Regions from separate parts of the Rhizobium sp. PP-F2F-G48 genome, predicted to be linked through region 1. Evidence: predicted binding sites of a transcription regulator. Region 1 holds the regulator's gene; the other holds the start of a gene.
The links. The regulator HrcA, encoded in region 1, represses chaperone genes, less so after heat shock. The targets are predictions, from matches to a motif close to GTTAGCACTCNCNNNNNGNGAGTGCTAAC.

Region 1 (15,926 bases):
GCCAACCCATCGCTCCGTAAGGGCCTGACAATGGCCATGCCGGCGGCTTCCGACGGGCGAAGGCCGGCGCGACTGGGCGACGGAGATCCCGGATGACGGCCTCCAATGTCGTGGTCGCTCCCGTATCCGGCTCGAAATAGCGTGGGTATAGAAGAAATGCCGCAGCAAATACCTGCTCGACCGTCAGTTGGCGTGTCCGGCGCCCTACGCTTTGCCGATCGTCCGTCAGGCCCCATCCCGCATAGAAGGGCACGCCCAGGACGCTGACGGGTAACCGCCGCATGACCGCCTCGAATCCGGCAAGGGAGGTGATGGCATAGACATGGTCGATCGTCTCGAAAGCGCGCGACATCGGGATGCGCTCCGTCAGCACCGTACAGATCCGCGCGAGTTCGGACAGGTTGGCGGACGAACGGCGCACGCCGCTGAGGACATCGGGGTGCGGCTTGTAGATGACCTCCGCATCGGGATTCTCGGCCACCGCCCGCCGGACCATCTCCTCGTTGGTCACGGGACTGGGGCAGCCGTAGCGGATCGACGCATCGCCATCCACCTGGCCGAGTGCGAGCACCCGGCGCCTGCCCTTGGCGCCATAGGGCAATGCGGCCTGATCGACGGGCGCGTTGTATTTGCTGATCCCCTGTAAGAGCAGCGCCTCCATTCCCCGACGCGCCCGTTCCATCAAAGCAGGGTCGGCGTCGAAGTCATAATGCTGCAGAATGTCTTCGAGGTCGGAAGGCGTCCGGCTGTCGAAATAGGCGGTCCGGCTGTCCACGATCAGGGACAGGGGTGGGGTGCGACCGGCATGCGGAACGGCCGAGCGAATGAAGCCATCCTCGACGATATGGATCGGGATCGCATGCCGATGCGCAAATGCCGAAACCGTCTCCGGCAGGTTCAGGCTCCAGACGAAGATCTCGGGCGCTGCCGCAAGATCGATCCGATCGAGCCAATCCCGACGCAGCCGCGTTTCGCTGAGAAAGAAAGGGACGAAGACGAACGTTCTCTCCGGAAAATAGCGGCGCAGCACATCACGCTTCCAGGCGTGCATATGAAATGCGTAGGTCAATGTGGACGTCATGTCGGGTCGATCAGCGGCTCGTTGGTCATGCGGTCGTTTCATTCCGGACGCGGATGCGTCTCCCTCCCGGCGGTCGTTGAAAAGACCCTATCGGAACGCGCGATCCCGGGAAACAGCAGAATGGCCTTGCAAAGGCGGGAGCGTGACGTGTTCGAATTTGGGACGTTCCGCCGCGCTATCCCTCCATCTTCACGGTTTGGTCATAGCTGAAACTTACAACGGAACGTGCGTCTGGCTGCCGAGCGGCCTCGACCAGGCTGCAAACCTGCCGTCCGGCGGTCGATAGACGGTCGATGATGGCAGGCTCGACGTCGCCAGGGCGCCGATGGTAAGCCCATGCTGGCCATCGTCAGCCACGGCCGGAACCAAGGAGCAAAGCCGGTTTCATCGGCTTTCTCGATCGAAACGGGAAGGAACCGAACGCTGTCGAAGATGCGCCATCCAAGGCGTGCACGCTTGGCAAGGCCTTGAAATCAAAGGATTCCGCGCCGATCCGTCCGGAGGACGATCCGGCTGCGTCCGACCTCAGGCACTGTGCTCTTTTTGCAGTGGCCTGTTTGTTTTTCCTTGGTACGGCCTTGAAGTCATTGTTTACGAGTTGGTGTTGAGATAACCAAAACAACACCGCTATTTCGGGGGAGTGGATCAACTTCTCGTGAAGGATCCGCGCTTGAGGGTGCCCATGCCGTTCTTGACCAAGTTTACCAGTGTGTCGCTGGCTGTTATTTGTCTGACCACGACGTCCTGCACGGTCATGCCGAGTTCCGGACCAAGCTCCGCCGAGATTCTCGAAGAAGCCAAGGAAAGCTATTCTCCCTACACGGTGATCCCCGTCACCCCCGGCATCATCTCGCTTCTTTCCAGCGGCATGGAAACGCAGCTTGCCGCCAAGCTCGGCAATGCGCGCAAGCGCAGCTCGTCCATCATCGGTGTCGGCGACACGGTCGTCGTGTCCATCTGGGAAGCGTCGCCCGACGGCCTTTTCTCAGGCGGCTCCGTCAAGGGTGGAACGGAGATACCGGAACAGCCGGTCTCGGAATCCGGAACGATCTCCGTGCCTTACGCCGGCACTGTGCAGGCTGCCAATCGCACGCCGCAGCAGGTCAAGGCCGCGATCGAGAATGCGCTGGCACGTATCGCCATCCAGCCGCAGGTTCTGGTCAGCGTCGTCAAGAATGTATCCAACACCGTCACGGTCACGGGTGAAGTGGCCAGCAGCGGCCGCATCGCCCTGTCTCCGCGCGGCGAAAAGCTGCTCGACGTCATCGCCATGGCCGGCGGCCCCCGCATCGAGTCCCACCAGCTCTCCGTCCAGATCACGCGCGGTCAGCGCACGGAAACCATTCCGATGGAACGGCTGATCTCGGATCCGTCGGAAAACATCTATGTGCAGTCGGACGACGTGATCGCGCTTATCCGCCAGCCGCGGAGCTTCACCGTGTTCGGAGCGGCGACGAGCAATGCGTCCATCCAGTTCGACGAGTCGCAGCTGTTCCTCAACCAAGCACTGGCAAAGGTCGGCGGTCTGAACGACGATCGCGCCAATGCACGCGGCGTCTTCATCTATCGCACGGAACCGACGGCGCTCGTCCAGCGCCTGGTGCCGGGCAGGGTCGCATCGGCCGGTCCGACGACCAACGTCATCTACCAGATCGACCTGAAGGACCCGAACGGCTTCTTCCTGCTGAAAAGCTTCAGCCTGCAGAACCGCGACCTGATCTTCATCGCCAATTCGTCGCTGGCAGAGGTGCGCAAGTTCGCAACGCTGGTAAGCTCGACAACGGCGCCGGTCGCACAGGCGGCGACCGTCGGACGAGCGGTCAACACCTTCCGGTAAAAGACGGACGTTGCCTCATCGCGTCGTGGACGTCGGCTCGCGGAGGGCCGGCGCTCTGTCGTTTTCCCTTCAAATAGCCCGCATCCTATCCTAACGTCGAACCTCGTTTCCCTGGAGAAAGATGTTCGACATGCCAGTAGCTACACCCCACACGCCGCCGATCGATGCCCGCAAACTTGAGAAGCTGGCCGAAGTGGCGGTCAGGATCGGTCTTGGGCTCGAACGGGGACAGGATCTGGTGATCACATCGCCGATCGCGGCGTTGCCCTTGGTGCGGCTCATCACCAAGCATGCCTATCTCGCCGGTGCCGGTCTGGTGACGACGTTCTATTCCGACGAGGAAAGCACGCTGGCGCGTTACGAGCACGCGCCGGACGAGAGCTTCGATCGGGCCAGCAACTGGCTCTATGAGGGCATGGCGAAGGCCTATGCGGGCAATGCGGCGCGTCTTGCGATCTCCGGCGACAATCCCATGCTGCTCGCATCCCAGGATCCGGCCAAGGTCGCGCGGGCGAACAAGGCCATGTCGATGGCCTATAAGCCGGCGCTGGAGAAGATTTCGAACTTCGATATCAACTGGAACATCGTCTCCTATCCCAATCCGTCCTGGGCCCGACAGATGTTTCCGGGAGACGCGGAAGACGTGGCCGTGGAGAAGCTGGCCAACGCGATCTTCGCGGCGTCCCGCGTCGATGTCGAGGATCCGGTTGCGGCCTGGAAGGAGCACAATGCCAACCTGCGCAAGCGGTCGACCTGGCTGAACGGCGAGCGCTTCTCGGCGCTCCATTTCACAGGTCCGGGAACCGATCTGACCGTGGGTCTTGCCGATGGCCACGAATGGCACGGCGGCGCCTCGACGGCGAAGAACGGGATCACCTGCAATCCGAACATCCCGACGGAAGAAGTCTTCACCACGCCGCATGCGCTGCGCGTGGAAGGCCATGTTTCCAGCACGAAGCCGCTGTCGCATCAGGGAACACTGATCGATGACATTCAGGTTCGTTTCGAAGGCGGGCGGATCGTCGAGGCCAAGGCGTCGAAGGGTGAAGCTGTGTTGAACAAGGTCCTGGATACGGACGAAGGCGCTCGGCGCCTGGGGGAGGTGGCCCTCGTTCCGCACTCCTCGCCGATCTCGGCCAGCGGCGTCCTGTTCTACAACACGCTGTTCGACGAGAATGCGTCGTGCCACATCGCGCTCGGCCAGTGCTATTCGAAGTGCTTCCTCGATGGCGCGTCGCTCAGTCAGGAACAGATCGCCGCGCAGGGCGGCAACGCCAGCCTCATCCACATCGACTGGATGATCGGGTCCGACAAGGTCGATATTGACGGCCTTCGCGAGGATGGGACGAGCGTGCCCGTCATGCGCGGCGGCGAATGGGCCTGATCTTCCCGTGACCGGCCTGAAGGCCGGTCACCCCACATCCAGAAACCCTGGTGTTCAGCAGGCGAGATCCGCGACGACGGCATCGAGGATCAGCATGCCGGAGGGGGTGCAGCGCAGACGGGAATTGCCGATCCGCTCGATAAAGCCGTGCTCGATCAGGAAGCGTTCCTTTTCCGGATCGGGCGCGCGGCCGGACAGGGCCTCCCAGCGCACGAGGTCGATGCCCTCCTTCAGACGCAGCCCCATCAGCAGCAGCTCGTCGGACTGTTCGTCGTAGCCGAGCACCTCCTGGTCGATCATCCCGTGGCCATTGGCCTCGACGAGGTCGAGCCAGGTCTCGGGCTTGCGCTCGGTCGCCGTCGCCAGCTTTTCGCGGCCGATCGTCAGGCGTCCATGGGCGCCGGGGCCGATACCGGCATAGTCGCCATAGCGCCAGTAGGTCAGGTTGTGGCGGCTTTCGGCTCCCGGGGCCGCATGGTTGGACACTTCATAGGCCGGCATGCCGATCGAGGCCGTGATGTCCTGCGTCGCCTCGTAGAGAAGCGCCGACTGGTCGCCATCGGGAACGATCAGCTTGCCCGCCTTGTGCAGGCCGAAGAAGGGTGTGCCTTCCTCGATGGTCAACTGATAGAGCGACAGGTGGTCGACGGCGTAGGATACGGCCTGCTTAAGCTCCGCTTCCCAGTTCTCGACGGTCTGGTTCGGCCGTGCATAGATCAGGTCGAACGACATGCGCGGAAAGATGTCGCGCGCAAGCCCGATCGCCTTCAGCGCGTCCTCCACATTGTGAAGGCGTCCGAGGAATTTCAGGTCACGGTCGTTCAGCGCCTGCACGCCGAGGGACACGCGATTGACGCCGGCCGAGCGATAGCCACGGAAGCGCGTTGCTTCCACGCTCGACGGGTTGGCCTCCAGCGTAATCTCGATGCCGTCCGGAACATGCCAGAAGCGCGAAATGCCGTTCATGATGGCATCCACCGTCGCCGGATCCATCAGCGAAGGCGTGCCGCCGCCAAGAAAGATGCTGGTCACGGTGCGCGGGCCCGACAGGCGGCGCGCTTCCTCCATCTCCTTCAGGAAGGCCGCGACATAGCGGGCCTGATCGACGCCCTGGTGGCGGACATGGCTGTTGAAGTCGCAATAGGGGCACTTGGCCGCGCAGAACGGCCAATGCACGTAGACGCCGAAGCCGGGATCGGTCTTGTCGCCGATGAAGGAGAAGTCAGCCATATCCGTCAGGCGCCGAGGCAGGTCTCAGCGAACACCTTGAAGGCGCGGGCGCGATGGGAAAGAGCATGGGCGTCGCCGGGCTTCCAGCCGTGCTTTTCGTCCGCGCTCATTTCGCCGAAGGTGCGCTCATGGCCCTCCGGCTGAAAGACCGGATCGTAGCCGAAGCCCTGGCTGCCGCGCGGCGGCCAGACGACGGTGCCTTCCACTTCGCCGCGAAACAGCTTCACATGCCCGTCCGGCCAGGCCAGGCAGAGCACGGAGATGAAGCGCGCGGAGCGTGCCGCTGAAGTCGTTGCGCCGGCCTCCTGCAGGGCCGTCTCCACCTTGTGCATGGCCATGGCGAAGTCGCGCGTCCCGTCGGCCGTTTCCGCCCAGTTCGCGGTGTAGACGCCGGGATCGCCGTTCAGCGCATCCACCACCAGTCCGGAATCGTCGGACAGCGCCGGCAGGCCGGAGGCGCGCGCAGAGGCCAATGCCTTGATGGTCGCATTTTCCTCGAAGGTCGTGCCCGTTTCGTCCGGCTCGATGAAATTGAGGTCGGCCGCGGATTTGGCGGAAAAGCCGAGCGGGCTGATCAGATCGCGAATTTCACGGATCTTGCCGGCATTGTGGCTGGCGACGATGAGGGTCTTGTCGTCAAGCGTGCGTGTCATGATGGGTCTCGAAAGGTAAACCGGAGGGCGTTGAGACGCCGCGGAGACGTGGGTCGGTAAAACCGGTCATCCGATCGCGCAAACGCAATCGGATGACCCGGCAGGGTGTCGAGGCGAACGGTTCAATCGATGGGCCAGAGTCCCGGTTCGGCGCATTCCAGGCTGTTGCCGGCCGGATCGCGAAAATAGAAGGATCGCGAGCCGTTCGGCCAGGTGATCTCACTTTCGATCATCACGCCGGCCGCCGCGAGCCTGTCTCGCAGGAGAGCGAGATTGTCGGCCGACACGCGAAAGCAGGCATGGCCCGGGCCCGTCGTCCCGTGGGTCGGAACCGGCAATGCCGCGTCGGCGGCAGGCTTCAGGGTCTCTGTCGGGTTGAAGATCAGCAGCACGCCCTGTCCGCATCGAAAGAAGAGATGGCGGTCATCGAGCCGGGCAATGCGCTCCAGTCCGAGCACGTCGCCGTAGAAGCGATCGGCCGCGTCCAGATCCGACGCGTAGAGCGCCGTTTCCAGAATGCCTTCGAGTGTCGCCGTCGCCCTGACCATCTCCGTCTCCCGCTTTAGGCGATGATCTGCTTCTGCAGGGTCACGAGCTCCGAGATGCCGTTCTTGGCAAGGCCCATGAGGCTTGCGAATTCGGCTTCGGAGAAGGGCTTGCCTTCGGCCGTGCCCTGGATCTCGACGATGCCGCCGGAGCCGGTCATGACGAAATTGGCATCCGTCTCGGCCGCGCTGTCCTCGAGGTAGTCCAGATCGATCACGGCCTGATCGGCAAAGATGCCGCACGAAATCGCGGCCACATGGTCTTTCAGCACGCGCTCGACTTTCGTCATGTTGCGCGCTTCCATCCACTTCAGGCAGTCGTGCAGCGCGATCCAGGCGCCGGTGATCGACGCCGTGCGGGTGCCGCCATCGGCCTGGATCACATCGCAATCAAGCGAGATCTGGCGTTCGCCGAGCGCCTGCAGATCGACGACCGAGCGCAGCGAACGGCCGATGAGGCGCTGGATTTCCTGCGTGCGGCCGCTCTGTTTGCCGGTCGCAGCCTCGCGCTTCATGCGGTCGCCGGTCGCCCGCGGCAGCATGCCGTATTCCGCCGTCACCCAGCCCTTGCCGCTGTTGCGCAGCCATGGCGGGGTCTTTTCTTCAAGGCTCGCCGTGCACAGCACATGCGTATCGCCGAACTTGACCAGGCAGGAGCCTTCGGCATGCTTGGACACGTTGCGCTCGAAGGTGACCTTGCGCATCTGATCTGTTTTTCTGCCGGACGGCCGCATCTTGGACTCCTTGGTCTGAAACTTGCGTGCCTTCTAGCCTATGTTGCCGCGCAAAGGAAAGCCGAGGAGCGAAATAGGCCCGTCAATGACGCGTCGCAGGCCCGGTACGTCAATTTTCCCTTTGTCGATCGCCCGGCCTCTCACTATATTTCGAGCATGGCACAGAACGAACGATCTGCTGACAAGGCGGCGCTGACATCGGCAATGCGCGACAGGCTCTCGGCCCTCGACGAGCGCTCCGGCGAGGTGTTTCGCCGCATCGTCGAAAGCTATCTCGACAGCGGCGAGCCGCTTGGGTCCCGCAGTCTGTCGCGGCTCCTGCCGATGTCGCTGTCGCCGGCTTCGGTCCGCAATGTCATGAGCGATCTGGAAGATCTCGGCCTCATCTATTCTCCCCATGTCAGCGCCGGCCGCCTGCCGACGCAGATCGGGCTGCGGTTTTTCGTGGATGCCTTCATGCAGGTCGGCAATCTCTCGGCCGAAGACCGGGCCTCCATCGACAGGCAGGTCCGGCGGGGCGATCGCGACCGGCCGGTCGAGCAATTGTTCAACGAGGCAAGCCAGGTCCTCTCCGGCATGTCGCGGGGCGCCGGCCTGGTCATCACGGCGAAGAACGATCCGGTCCTCAAGCATGTCGAATTCATGCGCCTCGCCCCCACCAAGGCTTTGGCGGTGCTGGTCGGCGAGCACGATCAGGTTGAGAACCGCATCATCGAGCTTCCGGCAGGCGTCACGAGTTCGCAGTTGACCGAGGCGGCGAATTTTCTGAACGCGCATCTGGCGGGCCAGACGCTCGCGGAGGTTCGCGGACAGCTGCAGAAGGTCAAGGAAACCGTGCGCACGGAACTTGACGTTCTCTCCCAGGATCTGGTCGAGCGTGGCATTGCCAGCTGGTCCGGCGGCGATGCCGAAGACAAGAACCCGACCCAGCTGATCGTTCGCGGGCGCGCCAATCTTCTCGAAGGTCTGGCCGGCGCCGAGGACATCGACCGGCTTCGCATGCTGTTCGATGATCTGGAGAAGAAGGACAGCATGATCGAACTGCTGAGCCTGGCGGAAACCGGGCCGGGCGTACGGATTTTCATCGGCTCGGAGAACAAGCTGTTCTCGCTGTCCGGCTCGTCCCTCATCGTTGCGCCCTACAGGGATGGAGACGACCGGATCATCGGCGCGGTCGGCGTCATCGGCCCGACGCGGCTGAACTACGCGCGGATCGTGCCGATGGTGGATTATACGGCCCAGCTCATGTCGCGCCTTTCACGTTAGCCAGAACAGATGATGCCCGGCAGCGGGCCGTCGGGCGCGACAACCCTTGATTTTTGGCGCCCGAACCTCGATATCGGCATCAAATCCCGAAACGATCCTGAATGCGGAGACGTCATGACCGACGAAACGACCAAACACGGTGCCGAAGCCAGTAAGCCGGCGGAAGAAATCGTCACGCCGGCCGAGGCAGATGTGCAAGACATGTTTGAGGACGCCGACGAGGCGACGCAGGCCGAATCCGTCGAACTGGAGGCCGCCCGCGCCGAGGCGGCCGACTTCCGGGATCGCTACCTTCGTCTGGCCGCCGACATGGACAATCTGCGCCGCCGCACGGAGCGCGAGGTCAAGGACGCCAAGTCCTATTCCGTCGCAGGCTTTGCACGCGACATGCTCGCCGTATCCGACAATCTTCGCCGCGCGCTCGATGCCATTCCCGCCGACGTGCGGGCCGGGGCCGATGCGGGCCTCAGCACGCTGATCGAAGGCGTCGAGTTGACCGAACGCTCCATGCTCTCGGCGCTGGAGCGGCATGGCGTCCGCAAGCTCGAGCCGGAAGGGCAGAAGTTCGACCCGAACTTCCACCAGGCCATGTTCGAAGTTCCCAATCCCGACGTGCCGCACAACACGGTCGTCCAGGTCGTCCAGGCCGGCTTCACGATCGGCGAACGCGTGCTGCGCCCCGCCATGGTCGGCGTTGCCAAGGGCGGGCCGAAGACGGCGGCGGTCGAAGGCGAAGCCTCGGCCAGCTAAAGGCTTCGATGAAGAACCGAGGGCCGGGAAGAGGGAACTCTCTTCCCGGCCCTTTTTTTGAGACAACGCGCTCCGCGTGACGCAGGTCCTCTTTCGAGCGGACTACCCGAAGAGTTGCCGCAGATGGTCGTTGAGAAAGGACCCGCCGGGATCGAGCTTCTCCCGCAGGGCGCGGAAGTCCCCGGCGCGGGGGTAAAGGGCCGTCACGTCGTCGCCGGTCAGGAAATGCAGCTTTCCCCAATGCGGCCGCGAGCCGAACGCCCGCAGGATCGCGTCGACATCCGATAGATAGGACCAGTAGTCGGTTCCCGGCTGCCCGGACACCGAGAGGGTGATCGAATCCTGCTCGAAGAATGGGCTGATCCAGCCGGGATCGCCGGCCGTGAACCGGTATTCGATCGGGTAGATGCAGGTCGGATGCTTGGTGAGCATGAGCTCGCGCACCGCCCGGCAAGCCTCCTTGCCGTATCGCACGGGGACCGCATATTCCAGCTCGTGGAAATTCGGCACATATTCGATCGGGTAGATCTCCGAGGAATAGGCGATCTTTTCGAATCCCGCTTCCATCGGGTCTGCGTCCGTGATGTCGATGATCTTCATCTCGCACACATCGGAAAGGCTCGTGCTCGTGGAGACCGAGGCGGTGTCCGGCAGGCAGTAGCAGTGCCGGCTTTCCGGAACCGGGCACCAGAAGAACCCGAAGTGACGATGCCTGGCCGCAAGTTCGTCGTGTTGCTCCATGCATTCGTCAAAGCTGCAGCGCCAGAGCGTCTCGTGCAGGCGGTAGCTGTCCATCGCCTGCAGGGTGATCTCCGAGATCACGCCCAGCATGCCGATCGAAACCCGTGCGGCGTTCAGGAGGTCCGGATTGCTTTCATCCGCGATCAGGATGCTCCCGTCCGGCTGGACGATCCGCATTCCGACGATTTGCGACGCCATGTTGCCGAGCGTCGCGCCCGTGCCATGCGTCCCCGTGGTCAAGGCGCCGGCCAGCGCCTGACTGTCGATATCGCCCTGGTTGATCAGCGAGAGGCCGTTTTCCTTCAGCACCTTGCCGAGCGCATTGATGGTCGTTCCCGCCGCGACGGAGACGCGCTTGCGCTCGCGGTCGATGCCCGTCACGCCCTGCATGCCCGACAGCGTCAGGTGCAGGCCACTGGTGAGGGCCACAGGCGTGAAGGAATGCCCGGAGCCGGCGCAGCGAACCGCCATGCCTTCGGCGGTTGCCGCATGCACCATCTCTGCCAGCTCCGCCTCGCTGCCGGGCGCACCCCGGGCCCGCACGATGCAGGCCTGGTTTCCCACCCAGTTGCGCCAGAGGCCGCCGGCCTGTCGCGAAGTCCTGCTGTCCATGACGGTTCCTTTCACACGGCCGTAAAGCCATTATCCACAAACAGATGGGTGCCGTTGATGAAGCTCGCCTCGTCGCTGGCCAGAAACAGGGCCGCGCGCGCCACTTCGATCGGTTCGCAGAGACGCCCCTGCTGCGCGGCGATGGCCGCGTCCGAGACGTCGATGCCGTACTTGGCCAGGCCCACCAGTTCGCGCTTGCCATGGTCGGTCGCGATGAAACCCGGGCAGACGGCGTTGGAGCGGATGTTACGATCGCGGAATTCCACCGCTATGGCGCGGGCGAACATGTGGCAGGCGCCTTTCGTCGTGTCGTAAAGCACCTCCATCGGCGTCGCGGCGACGGCCGAAATCGAGGAGGTCGAGACGATGCTGCCGCCGCCCGCCGCGATCATGCCCGGCAGAACCGCCTTGGTCATCAGGAACATGGAGCGGACGTTGACGGCCATCAGCCGGTCCCATTCGTCCTCATCCGTTTCGAGAAACGGCCCGACGGCGAGAATGCCGGCATGATTGAACAGAACGGTGATGGGCCCGAACGCCGATTGCAAGGTTTCGACGGCAGCGGTCACCTCGGCCGAGACGGACACGTCCGCAGGCGCGAACACTGCTTCGCCGCCGGCGGCGCGAATGCCGGCGGCAACCTCTTCGCCCCGGCTCGACGGCAGATCGACGATGCCGACCTTCGCGCCTTCCTGGGCGAAGAGTTCCGACGCGGCAAGGCCGCAGCCGCCGGCACCGCCGCTGATCAGGGCGATCTTGCCCGCCAATCGTCCCGAACCTGTTCCTGCCATGCCGTCTCATCTCCCGTTTGCTGAGCGGGAGTATTCACCGGGCGCCGGGTTCTGTCGATATCAACTTGGGAGGCAGGCGGAAAAGATCCGGTCGAACGGCGTGGCGCGTCAAGCCGCGTTGGAGGTCTGGTCGTCGCTGAGAAAGGTATAGATCGCCGAGGCCGACTCGGTGCCGCGCAGGCGGGCGACCATGTCGGGATCGCGCAGCACGCGGGCGATGCGGGAGAGGGCCTTGAGGTGGTCGGCACCGGCCCCTTCCGGCGCGAGCAACAGGAACACGAGATCGACGGGTTGGTCGTCGAGCGCCTCGAAATCCACGGGCGTTTCCAGCCGCGCGAAAATGCCGACGATGGCGGTCACGCCGGGCAGCTTGCCGTGCGGGATGGCGATGCCGTTGCCGACGCCCGTCGAGCCCAGGCGCTCCCGCTGCAGGATGACGTCGAAGATCTCACGCTCGGGCAGGCCGGTCAGCTTGGAAGCCTTGATGGCCAGTTCCTGAAGCAATTGCTTCTTGGACTGCACCCGAAGGGTCGGAAAGATCGCATCTTGCTGCAGCAGACCTGCCAAAGCCATTTTTTTGTACCTTGTTGACAGGGCCGCGTCGGACGGCACGACGTGCCGGCTCTGCGGCCTATTTCCCTCGATGCTCGCCAGGCTTCATCCCCGCGCCCGACGACCACCGTCTATCAACGAGGCGGCCGCTTGTCGCGCGCCGCCTCGCTTCTCTTGATCAGACACTGCGGAACGAAGGGTTCCGTCAGGTCCGTGTCTGTCTCATACGCCGGCCCGGACCGCCTCGTCGTGACGATCCGAACATGGCGCTCCGTCCATCTTCGTCAGTTCTTCATGCTGGCCGTGTCGATCCAGCCGATATTTCCGTCCGTCCGGCGATAGACGATGTTCAGTTCCTCGTTGCCGGGGTTGCGGAACATCAGCACCGGATTGTCCGTCATATCGAGGGCCATGACGGCATTCGCCACCGACATGGTCCGGATCTGCTTGGAGCTTTCCGCAACGATCGTCGGTGCGTAATCCTCCGGCAGTTCGTCCTCTTCATCCGGCACGGAGTCCATGACCGTGTAGGCGACTTCCAGGCCTGCATGCCCGCTGCCGTTATGGTGGTCCTTCAGCCTGCGCTTGTAACGCCGAATGCGCTTTGCGATCCGTTCCGATGCCGCGTCGAATGCGGCTTGCGGCTCTGTGGCCTCGCCGTTCGCATGCAACGTGGCGCCCGTGTCCAGATGGATCATGCAGTCCGCGCTGAAACGCGGTCCCGACTTCACCACCGTGACCTGGCTCGAATACCCTCCGTCAAAATACTTGGTGACCGCCTGAGCGATCTGGTCCTCGATACGAAGACGAAAGCTCTCGCCGATTTCCATATGTTTACCGGATACACGCACACTCATGGAGTTTCCTCTCTTTCATGATTTGCGCACCCAGTTTATTCCAAGCGCCTTCCACCTCCAAGCCTTTCACGCAGCCGTTTTCACTTTGCGCGTGATCGACGATGTCCGGGAGAGGGGGAAAAGAAGCCTATCAATCATGACTGTCGGCGCGCCCTATAAGCTTGCCGCTAAAAAATGTCAATGAATGCTGAACAGCCTGCGCGTGTTTCCGTGCTGCACTGCACGCGGTTCCCGTCCGGCCTCTAGGCGGAAACCTTTGCCATGGCGCGCTTTTCGCGCCGCCGCTGCACTGAGGAAGGGATATTCATCGCTTCACGATATTTTGCGACCGTCCGGCGCGCGAGCTCGACGCCGCCCGTCTTCAGGATCTCCACGATGTCGTCGTCCGACAGCACGGCCTCCGGGCTTTCCAGCACGATCATGTTGCGGATGCGGTGGCGAACCGACTCTGCCGAATGGCCGTCGCCGCCCTCCGCCGAGCCGATCGACACGGTGAAAAAATACTTCAGCTCGAACAGGCCGCGCGGCGTCATCATATATTTGTTCGAGGTGACGCGGCTGACCGTCGACTCATGCATCTTGATCGCATCGGCGATGGTCTTGAGATTGAGCGGACGCAGGTGATCGACGCCGTTGACGAGGAAGGCATCCTGCTGGCGAACGATCTCGGTCGCCACCTTCATGATGGTCTTGGCGCGCTGGTCGAGGCTTCGCGTCAGCCAGTTGGCCGTCTGCAGGCACTCCGACAGGAAGGCATGGTCGCCGCTGTTCTTGGGCGCATGCCGCGCCACCGTCGTGTAGTAGACCTGGTTGACGAGCACGCGCGGCAGCGTTTCCGGGTTCAGCTCCACCGCCCAGGTGCCGTCGGGCGCGGCGCGAACGACGATATCCGGCACGATCGCCTCGCAGGGCGTCATCTCGAAGCTCGTGCCGGGTTTCGGATCGAGCTTGCGGATCTCGCCGAGCATATCGATCAGGTCCTCCTCATCGACGCCGCAGAGCTTCTTCAATGTCGCGAAATCCCGTCGCGCCAGCAGTTCGAGATTGCCGATCAGGGCCGACATGGCCGGGTCCAGCCGGTTCTTCTGGCGCAGCTGGATCGCCAGACATTCGCTGAGGCTGCGGGCGAAGACACCGGGCGGATCGAAGCGCTGCAGCGTGCCGAGCACGGCTTCGACGTCGGGCGCCGTGCAGCCGAGCCGCTCGGCGATCTCGGCCGTGTCCGCATGCAGATAGCCTGCATCGTCGAGCTGGTCGATCAATGTCTGGGCGATCATCCGGTCGCGGGCGCCGTGGATGCTGAGGAACAGCTGCTCGTTCAGCACGTCGCGCAAGGTCAGCCGGTTGGCGACGAAGTCCTCGAGGTCGTAGCCGTCGCTCGTCTCCCCGTCGCCCCCGCCGGACATGGATTTCCACTGGCTGAGCAGTTCCGGCGCATCGGCCCTTTGCGGTGCCGTGTCATCCGGGAAGACGTTTTCGAAATTGGCGTCGAGCGTCTCGCTCATGCGCAGCGCGTCGTCGCGCGTCGTGCCGTCATAGACATCGGTCAGTCCGGAAAAATCTTCCGAGTCGCGATGGTCCGGCGACGTGTCGTCGCGGGCGCTGTCGCTCGGCTGTTCGGCTTCGGACACGAATTCGAGAAGCGGGTTCTTCTCGACCTCCTGCTCGATGAACTGGGTCAGTTCGAAATGCGTCATCTGCAGCAGCTGGATCGACTGCATCAGCTGCGGCGTCATGGCCAGGCTTTGGGACTGGCGCAGATACAGGCTGGCCGAAAGTGCCATGAACGCAAAACTCCCCTACGTCAGACATCGCGCGGACCGGAAGCGGCACGGCGACCTCTGCATCAGCTTAAAGCATGGAGCAAAGTCGAGATCGTGAAGATGACGCGCAACGCTCCGGATGTCCGGCACGATCTTCGCCTCGACGCGAAATCTCGCCTGACTTCGTCAACTGGCCCGAAAATTGCTTATTACGGAGGTTTGGTCAAGCGGCTGTAATAAAATTGATAAGATTGCCGCATACGAAGCTTGGGTGCCGTCGCCAGCGGCAGGGACGTGCTTTGTCCGTCTCCCCGCGACGACCGGGGCGTACCGGTATGCGGATGTCGCACGGGGTGCGCCGGCAACGTCAGGATCGAGCGTCGCGCAATCCAAAGGATGCGTCAAGGGCGATGCGGCGGACGATCCTGTGCCATATGACCAGGACCGTCGTCTCGCCGCTCTCTGGGGTCTACAGGCTGAAATTGTCGCCGAGATAGAGGCGGCGTACGTCCGGATTGTTGACGATATCGTTGGCGCGTCCATGCGTCAGCACCTCGCCGGCATGGATGATATAGGCGCGGTCGATCAGGCCCAGCGTCTCGCGAACGTTGTGGTCGGTGATCAGCACCCCGATGCCGCGGGAGGTGAGATGGCGCACGAGCGCCTGGATATCGGCGACCGAAATGGGATCGACGCCCGCAAAGGGCTCGTCGAGCAGCATGAAGGTCGGGTCCGTCGCCAGCGCGCGCGCAATTTCCAGCCGCCGCCGCTCGCCGCCCGAGAGCGAAATCGCCGCCGCCTTGCGCAGATGCGCGATGTTGAACTCGTCGAGCAGCGCATTCAGCTTGGCATCCTGTGCCGCGCGCTTCGGTTGATGCAGCTCCAGCACGGCGCGAATGTTGTCTTCGACCGAAAGTCCGCGGAAGATCGAGGCTTCCTGTGGAAGGTAGCCGACGCCGAGCCGCGCCCGTCGATACATCGGCATGGATGTGACGTCGTTGCCGTTGATCTCGATCGTGCCCTCATCGACGGGAACGAGGCCGGTGATCATGTAGAAGCACGTGGTCTTTCCGGCCCCGTTCGGGCCGAGCAGTCCCACCGCTTCGCCGCGGCGCACCACGAGCGACACA
Region 2 (15,926 bases), 420 kb from region 1:
ACCACGATCACCTTGGCGCCGATCGAGGCGCGGTCGTAGAGATGCTCGACGTCCTGGTTCATCATGCGGATACAGCCGGAGGACATGTTCTGGCCGATGGTCCAGGGCTGGTTGGTGCCGTGAATGCGGAAGCCGCTGTCGTTCCGGCCCTTGTAGAGATAGAGGGCGCGGGCGCCGAGCGGGTTGTTGACGCCGCCTTCCATAAAGGCCGGCAGGATATGGCCGTTCTTGCGCTCGCGGGCGATCATTTCCGCCGGCGGCGTCCAGCCGGGCCATTCGGCCTTGCGCTGCACCTTCACCACGCCCGACCAGCCGAAGCCTTCGCGGCCGACGCCGATGCCGTAGCGGGTCGCCTTGTTGTTGCCTTCGACGTAGTAGAGATATTTGTGGTTGGTATCGACGATGATGGTGCCGGGGGCCTCGTCGGTGCGCAGCCGCACCTTGGTGCGCCAGAATTCGCGCGCCGGCTTGCGCTGCGACGCGGCGACCGTCGTCACGTCGCTCTGCCCGATGGTTGCCGCCGGCCGCTCGATCATCGTTGCCGATGCCGCGCCCGCGCCGCCGAAGAGCAGCGCTGCCGCAAGTGCCGCACCTGCCGCACGTCCCCGTTTCGTCGTCATGAATGTCTCTCCCTCTCAAGCCCGCCGGTCGCGCCGCCAACCCCTCTCGAAGGGCCGGCAGACGCGCAACGCATCGGGGAAACGCTATTCGATCGCACGCATCCCGCAAGATCGGACCGTGCGACATGGATCGAATGTGATCGTCCCCGAGGTCATGTCGAGGACGATTGTTGCTGAAAAAGCACGATGCGGCGTCGAAACCGGCTTACGCCCGTGGCCCCCCGCATCTGGCCTGCCTTACTGGACGATGACCCGCGTTCCCACGTCGACCCGCTCGTAAAGGTCGGTCACGTCCTCGTTGCGCATGCGGATGCAGCCGGAGGACACGGCATAGCCGATCGTCCAGGGCGCGTTGGTGCCGTGAATGCGGTAGAGGGTGGAGCCGAGATACATGGCGCGCGCGCCGAGCGGATTTGCCGGGCCGCCCTCCATGCTGGCGGGGAGATAGTGGCCCTTGGCAGCTTCGCGGGCGATCATTTCGGATGGCGGGCGCCAGGTCGGCCATTCCGCCTTGCGCGTCACCTTGTGCGCGCCCGCCCATTCGAAGCCCGGCTTGCCGACGCCGACGCCATAGCGCCGGGCCTCGCCCTTGCCGGTGACGAGATAGAGGAAGCGGCTGTTGGTATCGATGACGATCGTGCCGGGACGCTCGCGGGTCTCGTAGGCGACGGTCTGCGGCAGGAACTGCGGATCGATCGGCCGCACGGGGCGCTGCGGCGCCACCATGCCGGCGGAGCGCACCAGCGGCGCGGCCCGCTGGACGGCGGGTCGCTGGTAGATCACCTGCTGGCGCGGCGCGAAGATCCCGGAGCGTTCGCGGTAGACGACGCGCGGCTGGTCGCCGACGGCGCGCTGGCGCAGAACGCGCCGCTCGTCCACACGGCCCAGCACGGTCCGGGGCGCGGCCCCGAGCTGCATCAGCCAGGGGGCCGTCAGGTCCGGGCTGACGATGACCGGCGGGCGGTTGCCGTAGCGCTCCGCGGCCTGCGCGAAGCCGGCGCCGATATCGGTGACGGCAACGGAAAGGAGAGTGGTGAGGATCAGCAATGTCTTCATGACGGGGTGGCTCTCGTTCTGGCGCGCGGCGAAGGCTCGGCCGGTCCATCCGGCTTGTGGGGGAGAGCCTGACACCGGAGCGGGATAGGAAGCGTAAACGGACATTGCAGAACGGGTGGCCCGCCTGTGAAAGTCTTCGGTAGGGTTATTGCGTGCTTTCGAAAAATGGTTGACGAAGCGTGAAGCGTGCCGATTGCGGGCAGAAGAGGGGCGAATGCGATGAGCGAGATCGAGACACCCAAGGGCCTGATCGCCGGCCCGGACGGACAGACCCGCTGCGCCTGGCACGGCAATCTTCCGGATTATCTGCGCTACCACGACGCGGAATGGGGCCGCCCGGTGACGGAGGATATCAGGCTGTTCGAAAAGATCTGCCTTGAGGGCTTCCAGTCCGGCCTGTCCTGGCTGACGATCCTCAGGAAGCGCGACTCCTTCCGCGCCGCCTTTGCCGGCTTCGACATCGATGCCGTGGCCGATTTCGGCGAGGAGGACATCGCCCGCTGCGTCGCGGATGCCGGCATCGTGCGCCATCGCGGCAAGATCGTCTCGACCATCAACAATGCCCGCCGCGCACAGGACATGCGCGCCGAATTCGGCACGCTCGCCCGCTATTTCTGGCGTTTCGAGCCGGCCCTGCACGAGCGGCCCTCAAACGTCACCCACGCCGAAATCGCCGCCAACCCGACAACGCCGGTGTCGGTGCGGATCTCCAAGGACCTGAAGAAACGCGGCTGGACCTTCGTCGGCCCGACCACCGTCTATGCCTTCATGCAGGCCATGGGCCTCGTCAACGACCATATCGAAGGCTGCATCTGCCGGCAGCCGATCGAGGACCTGCGGGCCAGCTTCGTCCGGCCCTAACGGATGTCAGAGCGTGCGACCCCGCCGCCCGCTTGCCAGAAGCACGATGCCGACAAGGGCGACGACGATGCCGATGACCAGCCACTGCGTCTGGCCGGTCATGAAGCTTCCACCCATCAGATTGGCGCCCTGCAAAATCCAGATCAGTCCCACGAGCAGGCAGAGCACGCCGGCGATCGTCTTGAAACGCTTCATTCCCGTCTCCTCCTCAAGCGGCGTCCCCCATGGTGCGCTGCGCGGCGTGGGGCCAGGCATTGCCGGCCCCACGCCTCTCTCTGTTCCCGTTCAGCCGCCGTTTTTGGCAAGCCAGGTCTTCATCCGGGCGATCTCGGTTTCCTGCGCCGCGATCACCTCCTGCGCCAGCGCGCGAAGATCGGGATCGGTGCCGAATTCCAGCTCCACCTTCGCCATGTCGATGGCGCCCTGGTGATGCGCGATCATGCCCTTGGCAAAATCGACATCGGCCTTGCCCGTATAGGCGATGGCCATGCCCTCGTGCATCCTGGCGTTCGCCTTGGCAAAGGCCTGGCTCGAAGGCCCCTGGTCGCCCTTGGGCGTCGTCTTGTCGCCCGACATGGCCTCATGGTTCATCTGGCTGTGATCCATGGGTTTGGCCGCGTCCTGCGCGAAGGCGAGGGCGGGCGCGAGCGAGAGAAGCGCGATCGTGGCGGCGCCGACGGTCATCTTTTGAAACATGGTCTGTCCTTTCGATAGGATGGATATGCCGATCAGGTCGAAAGGGCGGATCTGGGTGGTGGCGCCGCGGGCTCCGGCGTTAGGGCGATCAGCGGAAGCTCGACGGCCGGGCGCAGGCGCTGCGGCGCCAGGGCAAGCCGGCCGATATCGCCGGCCTCGACTTCCAGCGCGAAACAGGCCGAACAGAGCATGGGATGCGTGCCCTTGGTTGAGGCGTGACAGCCGCTCGGGCAATCGGGCGATCCCGAATGCCGGTTGCCGTCGTCGTGAACGGCATGAGATCCGGCGATGCCGTCCCCATGGGCGAGCCCCTGCGCCTGCGCCATGGCGGAGGTCCATCCCGACAGGATGGCGCAAAGCACGGAAAGGGCGAGGACGAAGGCGCGCATCGCCTCAACATAAGCAGGATCTGCCCGAAGGGAAGCCCGCCTCGTCTGCCTTCGCGCCGTCTTCGGGCCGCCCGGCCAGCCTTGCCGCTCTGCCCGTGATCGGTTAGGGAAGGCGCCAAGCCAATGAACGGACTTTCCAACCGCAAACGAGACGGTCGAAACGCCATGAACGACAAGAAGAAGAAGCCTCAGAAGCTCAAGGCCCGCCTGCCGCGCGGCTTCGTCGATCGCTCCGCCGCCGACATCCGCGCCGTCGATGGCATGGTCGCCAAAATCCGCGAGGTCTACGAGCGCTACGGCTTCGATCCCGTGGAAACGCCGCTGTTCGAATATACCGATGCGCTCGGCAAGTTCCTGCCCGACAGCGACCGCCCCAACGAAGGCGTCTTCTCGCTGAAGGACGACGACGACCAGTGGATGTCGCTGCGCTACGACCTCACCGCGCCGCTCGCCCGCCATGTCGCGGAGAACTTCAACGAGATCCAGCTGCCCTATCGCACCTTCCGCGCCGGCTGGGTCTTCCGCAACGAAAAACCCGGCCCCGGCCGCTTCCGCCAGTTCATGCAGTTCGACGCCGACACGGTGGGCGCCGCCGGCGTCCAGGCGGATGCCGAGATGTGCATGATGATGGCGGATACGATGGAGGCGCTGGGCATTGCGCGCGAGAAATACAAGATCCGGATCAATAACCGAAAGGTGCTCGATGGGGTTCTTGAGCTTATTGGTCTTGGCAATGATGAAAGTGCTGATCGGCGACTTAGCGTCTTACGTGCTCTAGACAAGCTGGATAAGTTTGGTCGAGAAGGTGTGGAACTTTTGCTGGGGCAAGGGCGAAAGGATCAGTCTGGGGACTTTACCAAGGGGGTGGGGCTCGATGTCAATCAGATATCGACTCTAATGTGGTTCACTACTGCGAACGTCAATCGTATTGCCCCGAAGGATAGTTTTTCGCCAGAACTTGCCGGTGATATGTTGGATGCTCACAGTACGGATAATGTTCGGTGCAACTTGCAAATGTTGACTGACTGGAGTGAGGCTGCAGAAATTGAAACGAGGCAACCGTACTACCAAGATAGCCGTAACGCTACGTTGATTGAAGGAATCAAAGAACTTCGAGCTATGGCGGAGATTTTCTATTCATGCGGCTATGGGACAAAAAGGATTAGCATCGACCCCTCCGTGGTCCGCGGCCTCGAATACTACACCGGTCCCGTCTTCGAAGCTGAACTGACCTTCCCCGTGCCCAACGAAAAGGGCGAAAGCGTCGTCTTCGGCTCGGTCGGCGGCGGCGGTCGTTATGATGGCCTCGTCTCCCGCTTCATGGGCCAGCCCGTGCCCGCCACCGGCTTCTCCATCGGCGTCTCCCGCCTGATGACGGCGCTGAAGAACCTCGGCAAGCTGGGGGAGGACGAGATCCTCGCCCCGGTCGTCGTCTGCGTCATGGATCGCGACATCGAAGCGCTCGGCCGCTACCAGCGCTTCACCCAGGCGCTGCGTCACGCCGGCATCCGCGCCGAAATGTATCAGGGCAACAAGAAGAATTTCGGCGACCAGCTGAAATATGCCGACCGTCGCGGCGCGCCTCTGGCCATCATCCAGGGCGGCGACGAGCTCGAGAAGGAGGAAGTCGTGATCAAGGACCTGATCGAGGGCAAGCGCCTTTCCGGCGAGATCGAGGACAACGCCACCTGGCGCGAGGCCCGCGTCGCCCAGGTCTCGGTGCCGGAAGCCAAGCTTGTCGAAAAAGTCCGCGAGATGCTGGAGGCCCAGAAGCAGGACCGCGACCGGGCGGCAGGCTGACCCGCGTGTCCCCGATCGCCTCGACCGCAGAGCCCCTCACCCTAACCCTCTCCCCGCAAGCGGGGCGAGGGGACGCGGCACACACACCCGCCATGATCGCCGAAGAGCTCAGCCACACCGGCTCTTCACCTCGAAAGCAGGGCGCCTATCACACCCTATCTTCTCTCCGCCTGCGGGGAACCCGCACCGGCCTTCCTTCTCCCCGCTTGCGGGGAGAAGGTGCCGGCAGGCGGATGAGGGGCAGCATCCCCACGACGGCACCGCGCTTCCAGCCCTTCAACCTCGCCCGCACGCCCCCGGGAACCGCACATCCATGACCCTCTCCGACATGCCCGATTTCGCCCCGGACCTTCTCGCAGCCTTCACGGCCCGGCGGGCCGAGCGGGTGCATACGCCGGTCATCCAGCCGGCCGATCCCTTTCTCGACATGGCGGGCGAGGACCTGCGTCGGCGGATCTTTCTCACCGCGAGCGAGACCGGGACGAGCCTCTGCCTACGGCCGGAGTTCACCATTCCCGTCTGCCTGCGCCACATCGCCACGGCCACCGGCACGCCGAAGCGCTATGCCTATCTCGGCGAGGTCTTCCGCCAGCGCCGCGGCGGCGCGGAGGAGTTCTATCAGGCCGGCATCGAGGATCTCGGGGAGCGGGACGTGGCCAGTGCCGATGCGCGCGCCATTGTCGACGCAATGGAGATCCTGCGCCTCGTTCTGAAAGGCCGAAACCTTTCCCTGACACTCGGCGATCAGGCCGTGTTCGAGGCCGTGGTCGCCGCCCTCGGCCTGCCGGTCGGCTGGCAGAAACGGCTGATCCACGCCTTTGGCGACGCCGCGCATCTCGAAGCGCTGCTCGACCGGCTGGCCCGCCCGCAGCCCGTGGCCGGCCTCGATCCCGAGATCGAGGCCCTGCTGTCGGCAGACCGGGAGGACGATCTGATCGCCCGTCTCGAAAGCCGGATGGAGGAGACCGGATACTCCACCAATGCCAGCCGCTCGCCGGCCGAGATCGCCCGGCGGCTGAAGGAAAAGCGCGCGCTGGCCGAGACGCGGCTCGACGGTTCGGCCCTGCTGCTGCTGCGCGAATTCCTGACGCTGCGCCTGCCGCTCGCCGAGGCGTCCGCCGCACTCGCCGGCTTTGCCGATGCCGCGGATCTGAAACTCGGCCCGGCGATCGCCGCTTTCGACGCGCGTCTCGCCGCGCTCTCCAATGCCGGTGCCGATCTCTCCGCCATGACCTACCGCGCCGCCTTCGGCCGCCCGCTCGATTACTACACCGGCATGGTCTTCGAAATAACTGCCGCCGGCGGCGAGGTGCTTGCCGGCGGCGGGCGCTTCGACCGGCTGATGACGTTGCTGGGCGCCGAGAGCCACATCCCGGCCGTCGGCTTCTCGCTGTGGCTCGATCGCATCGACACGCTGCGCACGCGCAGATCGGGAGAGCCGGCATGACCATCACCATCGGGCTCCCCTCCAAGGGCCGCATGAAGGACGAGGCCTCCGCCATCTTCGAGCGCGCCGGGCTAAAAATATCCACCGTCGGCAACGACCGCTCCTATCGCGGTCGCGTCGAGGGCATGGACGATGTCGAGATCGCTTTCCTGTCGGCGTCGGAGATCTCCCGCGAGATCGGCGCTGGCGCCGTGGATTTCGGCGTGACGGGCGAAGACCTCGTGCGCGAGGGCCTTGCGGATGCCGACGAGCGCGTCGACTTCTGCGCCCGCCTCGGCTTCGGCCATGCCGATGTCGTCGTCGCCGTGCCGGATATCTGGCTCGACGTCGACACCATGGCCGATCTCGGCGATGTCGCGGCGGAGTTCCGCAGCCGCCACGGCCGCCGGCTTGCCATCGCCACCAAATACTGGCGCCTGACCCAGCAGCACTTTTCCGGCAGCCACGGCATCCAGCTTTATCGCATCGTCGAAAGCCTCGGCGCCACAGAAGGCGCGCCGGCCTCCGGCTCCGCCGATATCATCGTCGACATCACCTCCACCGGCTCGACCTTGAAGGCCAACCACCTCAAAATCCTCTCCGACGGCATCATCCTGCCCTCCCAAGCCTGCCTCGTCCGCGCCCGCAAGCCGGAGCATGATGGGGACGCGCGGATCAGGGAGATCGTGGAGCGGGTGCAGGCGGCTTTGCGGGGTTAAACGGGGCGAGGGGAGCGTGTCATGATGCGGACGCTGGAAGAGCGAATGATGGCAGAGGCGCTTGCCGAAGCGCGAGCGGCTTTGGACATCGGTATCTTTCCGGTCGGTGCGGTCTTGTGCGTCGGGGAAGAGATTGTCGGCCGTGCGCATAAGTCGATGCAGTCGAGCGAGCTCCATCATGCGGAGATGAACCTCTTCCACCGCGTCTTCGATGGCAGTCGCAGTTTCGCGCGAACGGACGGTTTGGCGCTCTATACCACGCTCGAGCCCTGCATCATGTGCTTTGGCACATTGCTGCATCTGCCCATTTCCCGGCTGGTCTTCGCCATGGAGGATGCCTATGGCGGATGCGCCGCCGTTCGCCTTGATCCATCTCCATCTCGACATGCCGCCCGCACGATCGAGATCGTCGGCGGAACCTGCCGGGAGGATGCCCGCAGCCTCTTCCGCGCCTTTCTGGACACGACGTCCGAAAACTTCTGGAAAAAGGGCGGCGCGCCGGAATTCCAGGCTGCCGTGCGGTCGATGCACGGCTGAGACGTCCGCTCGAAATCGGCATCTGCGGATAGGCTCGCGATCGATCTCGGCGGTATATTCCGGATCGCCCGCTGACATCCCGCCCCATCACACCTATGTGAAACCGCAACCCTTTCCAAGGAACCCGTTTCATATGGCCGATCTCTCTTCCTTCCCCATCACCACCCGCTGGCCCGCCACCCGTCCAGACGCCATCCAGCTCTATTCGCTGCCGACGCCGAATGGCGTGAAGGTCTCGATCGCGCTCGAAGAACTCGGGCTGGACTATGAGCCGCACCTCGTTTCCTTCGGCACCAACGACCAGAAGTCGTCGGAATTCCTGTCGCTGAACCCGAACGGCCGCATCCCCGCGATCATCGATCCGAACGGTCCCGAGGGAAAGCCGATCGGCCTGTTCGAGTCGGGTGCCGTCCTCATCTATCTCGCCGAGAAGACCGGAAAACTTTTCCCGACGTCTGCTGCCGGGCGTTACGAGACGCTGGCCTGGGTCATGTTCCAGATGGGCGGCGTCGGACCGATGTTCGGCCAGTTCGGTCATTTCTACAAGTTCGCCGCCGACAAGGTCGCCAACAATTCCTATCCGATGGAGCGCTACCGCGACGAATCCAAGCGGTTGCTGTCGGTGCTCGAAGCGCGCCTCGAAGGCCGCCAATGGCTGATGGGCGATGACTACACCATTGCCGATATCTCGACCTTCCCCTGGATCGACGGCGCCCGCAAATTCTATGGCGGCGATCAGGTGCTCGACTATGCGAGCTTCCCGAACGTTGTCGCCTGGGTCGATCGCGCGCTGCAGCGCCCGGCCGTCCAGAAGGGCATGGAGATCCCCAAGCGGGATTGATCAGAAGCGCTTTCTCTCCTGCATTGACGCTCCCGCTCGTGACGGGATAGGTCACGGGCGGAACGATGCGAAGGGAGGACGGCGTGGCGGAAGAGCTAGGCGGGATCGGAGTGCAGGACGACCGGCTCGTCGTGGTCGGCGGCGGGCAGGCGGCCTTCGCGCTGATCGCGCGGCTTCGGGCGCTGAAGGATAGCCGTCCGATCACGCTGATTTCGGACGAGCCGAGCCTGCCCTATCAGCGCCCGCCGCTGTCGAAGAAATATCTGCTTCGTGAGATGACGCTCGACCGCCTGCAATATCGGCCGGAAAGCTGGTATGCCGAGCAGGCGATCGACCTCCGGCTCGCCACCCGCGTGACCGCCATCGACCGCGCGGCGAAATCCGTGATCCTGAGCGACGGCACGAGGCTTTCCTACCACACGCTGGCGCTTGCGACCGGCGCCACGCCACGGCATCTGGCCGACAGCGTCGGCGGCGCGCTTGATGGCGTCTTCACCCTGCGCGATTTCGGCGATGCCGACCGGCTGGCCGAGGCGATGCGCCCCGGCCGTCGCGTGCTGATCATCGGCGGCGGCTATATCGGGCTGGAGGCGGCGGCCGTCGCCCGCACGCTGGGGCTCGAGGTCACGCTGATCGAAATGGCCGACCGCATCGTCCAGCGCGTCGCGGCCTCGGCAACGTCGGACATTTTGCGCGCGCTGCACCTCTCTCGCGGCGTGGATCTGCGGGAGGGCACCGGTCTGACGCATCTCGTGGAAAAAGACGGCCGCGTCGTCGGTGCCGAACTTTCGGACGGCACGACCATCGACGTCGATCTCGTCATCGTCGGCATCGGCGTGTCCGCCAACGATCGCATCGCCCACGACGCCGGTATCGAGACGGCAAACGGCGTTATCGTGGATATCCACGGCCGCTCGAGCGACCCCTCGGTCTTCGCGATGGGCGATTGCGCCGTGTTGCCCTTTGCCGACATGCTGATCCGCCTGGAATCGGTGCAGAACGCGGTGGATCAGGCGGAAGCGATTGCCGCGACCATCGGGGGCACGCCGACGCCGTATCATCCAAAGCCCTGGTTCTGGTCGGATCAATACGACGTCAAGCTGCAGATCGCCGGCTTCGGCCTCGGGCATGACGAAACGATCACGCGCGCCGGGCAAAGGCCGGGCAGCGCTTCCGTGTGGTATTACCGCCAGGGCAGGCTGATCGCGGTGGATGCGATCAACGATGCCAAAGCGTATGTCGTGGGGAAGAAACTGATCGAGATGGGGGCGACGCCGGACAAGGCCGCCATCGAAAACCCCGCCACCGACCTCAAGGCACTTCTCGTCGCCTGATCCTGTCTTATTCGCCGAGATCGAGCTTGCCGCGCAGCGCGTCGATCCGCTTGGACGCCTCCGCCTTGGTGATGTCCTCGGCAAACTGGTCCGGCTGGTGTGCCTGCTCCGACAGCGTCTGCAGATAGGACCGCTGCGCTCCCGTCATCGGCTCGTCGCCGCTGACCCAATCGTCGGGGTTTTTCTCAGTGTTGGAAGATGTGTCGTTGGCAATGGTCTTGTCGGACATGGACTGCTCCTGTGAACGTTCTGTTCGCTAAACGTTCACGCGGGGAGGAGGTTCCGCCGGGCGACAGCTATTGCCGGAGACGCGCGGTTATGTCGGCTGCCAGGGCGTCGATGGTCGATGCGTCCGCGTCCGTCGCCGGCACGCCGAGTGCGTCGAAACCGGCGCTCAAGGCATGATTGTCCAGAATCGATCGTTCGATGAAGCGATCGATGAGGTGCTTGCGTTCGGACGTTGCGTGGTCGTAATCGGAGGCGGTTTCCACACGCTGTCGCAAGACGGCATCGGGCGCCTGCAGGAAGACGATCCTGTACCGGGCAAGGTCGAGCGTCGAGAGATAGTCCGGCCGAAGGGCGGCACCTTCCAGGATGAAAGGCTCCTCCAGGGTCTCCTGCCATTCGATGGCCTGAAGCAGGCGCGGCCACATGTTCTCGTGATGGACCTTCAGGAACCAGTGGGCGGTCTCGGGCGAGAGACCGGTGTAGAACTCCGCGACCTGAGGCTTCACCTCCGGCCAGGGTCGCCCGGGGTGACGCCCGAGATCGTCGGTCGAGATGACCGTCCAGCCGAGGCTGCCCCCGAGCCGCGCCGCGAGAGACGACTTTCCGACATGAGACGTGCCGGCGATGAACAGTCCGGATGGCATCGGCATCATGGCAACCTTTCGATGGCGCGCGCGGGTCGATGGGGTAGCGAATATTAGCAAAAGAAGCGAAAGCCGAATACCCATCGACGAAAAAAGGGCGGCCCTCGCGGACCGCCCCTCATTCCATCGATCCGTTTCCGGATGGATTACATCATGCCGCCCATGCCGCCCATGTCGGGCATGCCGCCGCCCATCTGGGCGTCCTTCTTGGGGAGCTCGGCGATCATGGCTTCGGTGGTGATCAGGAGCGAGGCGACCGAGGCTGCGTTCTGCAGCGCCGTGCGCACGACCTTGACCGGGTCGACGATGCCCATGGCGATCATGTCGCCATATTCGGACGTCTGGGCGTTGTAGCCGTAGTTGTCGTCGTTCTTCTCGAGGATCTTGCCGACCACGATCGAGGCTTCGTCACCGGCATTGTCGGCGATCTGGCGAACGAGCGACTGGAGCGCGCGACGAACGATGGCAACGCCGGCGTCCTGGTCGGCATTCTCGCCCTTGACGTTGAGAACAGCCGAGCAACGCAGCAGGGCGACGCCGCCGCCGGGGACGATGCCTTCCTGAACGGCTGCACGCGTTGCGTTCAGCGCGTCGTCGATGCGGTCCTTGCGTTCCTTGACTTCGATTTCCGTCGAGCCGCCGACGCGGATGACGGCAACGCCACCGGCGAGCTTGGCCAGACGTTCCTGAAGCTTTTCGCGGTCGTAATCCGAAGAGGTCTCTTCGATCTGCGCCTTGATCTGGGCAACGCGGCCTTCGATCTCGTTCTTGGCGCCGGCACCGTCGACGATGGTCGTGTTCTCCTTGGAGATCGAGACCTTCTTGGTACGGCCGAGCATTTCGAGCGTGACGTTCTCGAGCTTGATGCCGATGTCTTCGGAGATGACCGTGCCACCCGTCAGGACGGCGATGTCTTCCAGCATGGCCTTGCGGCGGTCGCCGAAGCCCGGAGCCTTGACGGCAGCGATCTTGAGGCCGCCACGCAGCTTGTTGACGACGAGCGTTGCAAGAGCTTCGCCTTCGACGTCTTCAGCGATGATCAGGAGCGGCTTGCCGGTCTGGACGACGGCTTCGAGAACCGGAAGCATGGCCTGCAGGTTCGAAAGCTTCTTTTCGTGCAGGAGAACGTAGACGTCCTCAAGCTCGGCCAGCATCTTTTCCGGGTTGGTCACGAAGTAGGGGCTGAGGTAGCCGCGGTCGAACTGCATGCCTTCGACGACTTCGAGTTCGGTTTCCGCGGTTTTGGCTTCCTCGACGGTGATGACACCCTCGTTGCCGACCTTCTGCATGGCTTCGGCGATATCGGCGCCGACCTGCTTGTCGCCGTTTGCCGAGATCGTGCCGACCTGTGCGACTTCTTCCGACGTGGAGATCGGCTTTGCCTTGGCCTGCAGGTCCTTGACGACGGCGAGAACGGCGAGGTCGATGCCGCGCTTCAGGTCCATCGGGTTCATGCCGGCTGCAACGGCCTTGTTGCCTTCGCGAACGATCGCCTGGGCCAGAACGGTTGCGGTCGTGGTGCCGTCACCGGCGATGTCGTTGGTCTTGGATGCGACTTCGCGAACGAGCTGTGCGCCCATGTTCTCGAACTTGTCTTCCAGTTCGATTTCCTTGGCGACGGAAACGCCGTCCTTGGTGATGCGCGGTGCGCCGAAGGACTTGTCGATGACGACGTTGCGGCCCTTGGGGCCCAGCGTGACCTTGACGGCATCAGCGAGGACATCGACGCCGCGCAGCATCTTTTCGCGCGCGGTGCGGCCGAATTTTACTTCTTTAGCTGCCATTTTGAAAACTCCCGGGCAAAAGCCCAAATTTTAAGTGTCGTCGGATTGTACGAAGAAACTGCCGGAGGCAGGGCCGATATCAGGCGATAACGCCCATGATGTCGGATTCCTTCATGATCAGCAGGTCTTCGCCGTTAAGCTTGACTTCCGTGCCCGACCACTTGCCGAACAGGATGCGGTCGCCGGCCTTGACGTCCAAAGGAACGACCTTGCCGCTATCGTCACGCGCGCCGGAGCCGACGGCGACGATTTCGCCTTCCTGCGGCTTTTCCTTGGCGGTGTCGGGAATGATGATGCCGCCCTTGGTCTTGGCTTCGGATTCGACGCGACGGACGACGACGCGGTCGTGCAGGGGGCGGAATGTAGTGCTTGTCATTGTCTTTTCCCTCGATCAAATGACGCTGGGATCTCTCGGGATCCATCGATCTGTTAGCACTCCGGTATGTCGAGTGCTAGCAAGGCTGAGATAAGGGTGGTTTCTGCCGGAGTCAAGGTTGAGGCCGTCGTTTCTGTCGGCAGCCTGTCATGAGACCGTCGTAGGGACGGTGCGCGACATGGGGCCGGATGCGCGTCGCACGCAACGGTCGGCGCGCGGATCGGGAATCGCTGGGGCAACATGAACGATCAACACGGCACGAATGCGACAGCCCGGAAGTTCGGCCCGTCCCGGGATGGTCAAAACGATGTTTCCACAGAGCGGGAGGTGGCCATTCGCCCCGCTTTCGCAGAAGCCGCGCGTGTCTGGGCGCGCATCGGCTTCCTCAGTTTCGGCGGCCCCGCCGGGCAGATTGCCCTGATGCACCGCGAGGTGGTGGAGACCCGGCGCTGGGTGGATGAGGACCGTTTCCTGCATGCCCTGAACTATTGCATGCTGCTGCCGGGCCCGGAGGCGCAGCAGCTCGCCATCTATATCGGCTGGCTGCTGCACGGCACGCGCGGCGGCCTCGTGGCCGGCCTCTTCTTCGTGCTGCCCGGCCTTTGCGTTCTCCTCGGCCTTTCGACGCTCTACGCGCTCTACCACCAGACGGGCATGCTCTCGGCCGTCTTCTTCGGCCTGAAAGCCGCGGTCCTCGCGATCGTTGTCGAAGCCCTGCTGCGTCTGGCCCGAAGGGCACTGAAGACGACCGTGGCGCGCGTGATCGCGACGCTCGCCTTCGTCTGTCTGTTCGTCTTCTCCGTGCCGTTCCCGCTGGTCATTCTCGCGGCCGGCCTGTTCGGTCTCCTCACGGCCGGTCGCCAGGCGGCGAATGCATCAATGGGAGACGTGGCAGGCCCGGCCCGCACCTGGCCGCAGACGCTGGCGCTCGTCGCCGTCTGGGCCGGGCTCTGGGTCGCGCCGCTCGGTCTCATCGTTCTTCTCTGGGGTGAAGACAGCGTCTTTGCCGCCCTCCACATCTTCTTTTCCAAAATGGCCGTCGTCACCTTCGGCGGGGCCTATGCGGTGCTTGCCTATGTCGCCCAGCAGGCGGTGGAAACGCATCACTGGCTGCGTCCGGGCGAAATGCTGGACGGCCTGGCGCTGGCGGAAACCACGCCGGGGCCGCTGGTGCTGGTGCTCACCTTCGTCGGTTTCATGGCCGCCTTCCGCGTGCCGCCCATAGGCCTCGATCCCGTGGTCTCCGGTCTCATCGGCGGACTGGTCGCCACCTGGGTCACCTTCGTGCCCTGCTTTGCCCTCATCTTTCTCGGCGCCCCCTCGGTCGAGCGGCTGCGCGGCAACCGGATGGCGGTCGCGGCCATGGCGGCGATCTCGGCGGCCGTGGTGGGCGTCATCCTCAACCTCGCGGTCTGGTTCGCTTTGCATGTGCTGTTTGCGCGCGTGCAGCCGGTCCGGCTCGGACCCCTGGTCCTGTCCGTGCCCGACCTTGCCTCCTTCGATCCCCGGGCGGCCCTTCTCGCACTTCTGGCGGCCGGCCTGCTGTTCGTCGCGCGCCTGGGCGTGGTCGCCACGCTGAGCGTCTGCGCTGCCGGTGGCTTGCTCGTCTCGCTGCTGTGAGGCGGCAGAAGAGGGTATTTCCGCAGGAATGCGGCGGATAAGAGAGGCGATTGCCGCGTTTAGGCTTGTCTTTTGGTGACGTCCTTGCGATGTCAGCCGACAGAAGTCTCAATGGGAAGCCTGCATGGCCGTTCGCATCAACAGCTTTCGCGACATCGCAAACCGCTATGACGTGGTGCTATGCGACGTCTGGGGCGTGCTCCACAATGGCGTCGCGGCCTTTCGCTCGGCCTGCGAAGCCCTGACGGACGCCCGCAGTCGCGGCCTGACCGTGGTGCTCGTCACCAATTCGCCGCGCCCTCATCCCGGCGTCATTGTCCAGATCCGCGGCCTTGGCGTGCCCGATGCCGCCTATGACCGCATCGTCACCTCCGGCGACGTCACCCGCGCGCTGATCGCGGCCGGCCCGAAAAAGATCTACTTCATCGGCTCCGACCGCGACTTTCCGCTGCTGGCGGGCCTGGGCGTCGATATCGTCGCCTCCGAAGATGCCGAGATCATCGTCTGCGCCGGCTTCTTCGACGACGAGACCGAGACGCCCGACGATTACCGCGCCACGCTCTCGGCCCTCGTCAAGCGCAACCTGCCCTTCATCTGCGCCAATCCGGACCTCGTGGTCGAGCGCGGCGAGCGGCTGATCCCCTGCGCCGGCGCCATCGCCAAGCTTTACGAGGAACTGGGCGGCGAGGCGCGGATCGCCGGCAAGCCGCACAAGCCGATCTATCGCGCCGCGCTCGGCGAAGCCAGGGCCGTGCGCGGCGCGCTCGACGGCGCCCGCGTCATCGCCATCGGCGACGGCATGCCGACCGACGTTCGCGGCGCGCAGGACAGCGGCATCGACGTGCTCTATATCGGCGCCGGCATCCACAATGCCGAATACATGACCGGCGAAAAGACCGATGAAGCGAAGCTCGCCGCCTTCCTGAAAAAGGAGGGCGCGACGCCGAAATGGTGGATGCCGCGGCTCGCGTGACATGACAGTCTTTCACCGCAAC

Region 2: groES (co-chaperone GroES) is a predicted target of HrcA. The motif match lies at 13,364-13,392, and genes of this name have one in related genera.

The regions. Positions count from the first base shown of each region.
Region 1 covers NZ_SLVH01000003.1:680,569-696,494, reverse strand. Annotated here, with positions in the region: gene C8J36_RS11285 (capsular polysaccharide biosynthesis protein) at 1-1,081, opposite strand, end outside; gene C8J36_RS11280 (polysaccharide biosynthesis/export family protein) at 1,764-2,918, shown strand; gene C8J36_RS11275 (aminopeptidase) at 3,049-4,302, shown strand; gene hemW (radical SAM family heme chaperone HemW) at 4,357-5,532, opposite strand; gene rdgB (RdgB/HAM1 family non-canonical purine NTP pyrophosphatase) at 5,538-6,185, opposite strand; gene C8J36_RS11260 (VOC family protein) at 6,308-6,733, opposite strand; gene rph (ribonuclease PH) at 6,748-7,464, opposite strand; gene hrcA (heat-inducible transcriptional repressor HrcA) at 7,669-8,730, shown strand; gene grpE (nucleotide exchange factor GrpE) at 8,845-9,480, shown strand; gene C8J36_RS11240 (D-arabinono-1,4-lactone oxidase) at 9,583-10,833, opposite strand; gene C8J36_RS11235 (SDR family oxidoreductase) at 10,845-11,624, opposite strand; gene ptsN (PTS IIA-like nitrogen regulatory protein PtsN) at 11,733-12,197, opposite strand; gene raiA (ribosome-associated translation inhibitor RaiA) at 12,461-13,033, opposite strand; gene rpoN (RNA polymerase factor sigma-54) at 13,276-14,817, opposite strand; partial or broken gene lptB (LPS export ABC transporter ATP-binding protein) at 15,266-15,926, opposite strand, start outside.
Region 2 covers NZ_SLVH01000003.1:258,667-274,592, reverse strand. Annotated here, with positions in the region: gene C8J36_RS09195 (L,D-transpeptidase) at 1-620, opposite strand, end outside; gene C8J36_RS09190 (L,D-transpeptidase) at 858-1,676, opposite strand; gene C8J36_RS09185 (DNA-3-methyladenine glycosylase I) at 1,896-2,537, shown strand; gene C8J36_RS09180 (hypothetical protein) at 2,544-2,732, opposite strand; gene C8J36_RS09175 (DUF305 domain-containing protein) at 2,823-3,143, opposite strand; gene C8J36_RS09170 (hypothetical protein) at 3,266-3,622, opposite strand; gene hisS (histidine--tRNA ligase) at 3,788-5,422, shown strand; gene C8J36_RS09160 (ATP phosphoribosyltransferase regulatory subunit) at 5,736-6,869, shown strand; gene hisG (ATP phosphoribosyltransferase) at 6,866-7,567, shown strand; gene C8J36_RS09150 (deaminase) at 7,589-8,104, shown strand; gene C8J36_RS09145 (glutathione binding-like protein) at 8,238-8,945, shown strand; gene C8J36_RS09140 (FAD-dependent oxidoreductase) at 9,029-10,279, shown strand; gene C8J36_RS09135 (DUF3072 domain-containing protein) at 10,287-10,508, opposite strand; gene C8J36_RS09130 (hypothetical protein) at 10,576-11,160, opposite strand; gene groL (chaperonin GroEL) at 11,298-12,935, opposite strand; gene groES (co-chaperone GroES) at 13,015-13,311, opposite strand; gene chrA (chromate efflux transporter) at 13,639-14,931, shown strand; gene C8J36_RS09110 (TIGR01459 family HAD-type hydrolase) at 15,056-15,904, shown strand; gene C8J36_RS09105 (bifunctional riboflavin kinase/FAD synthetase) at 15,906-15,926, shown strand, end outside.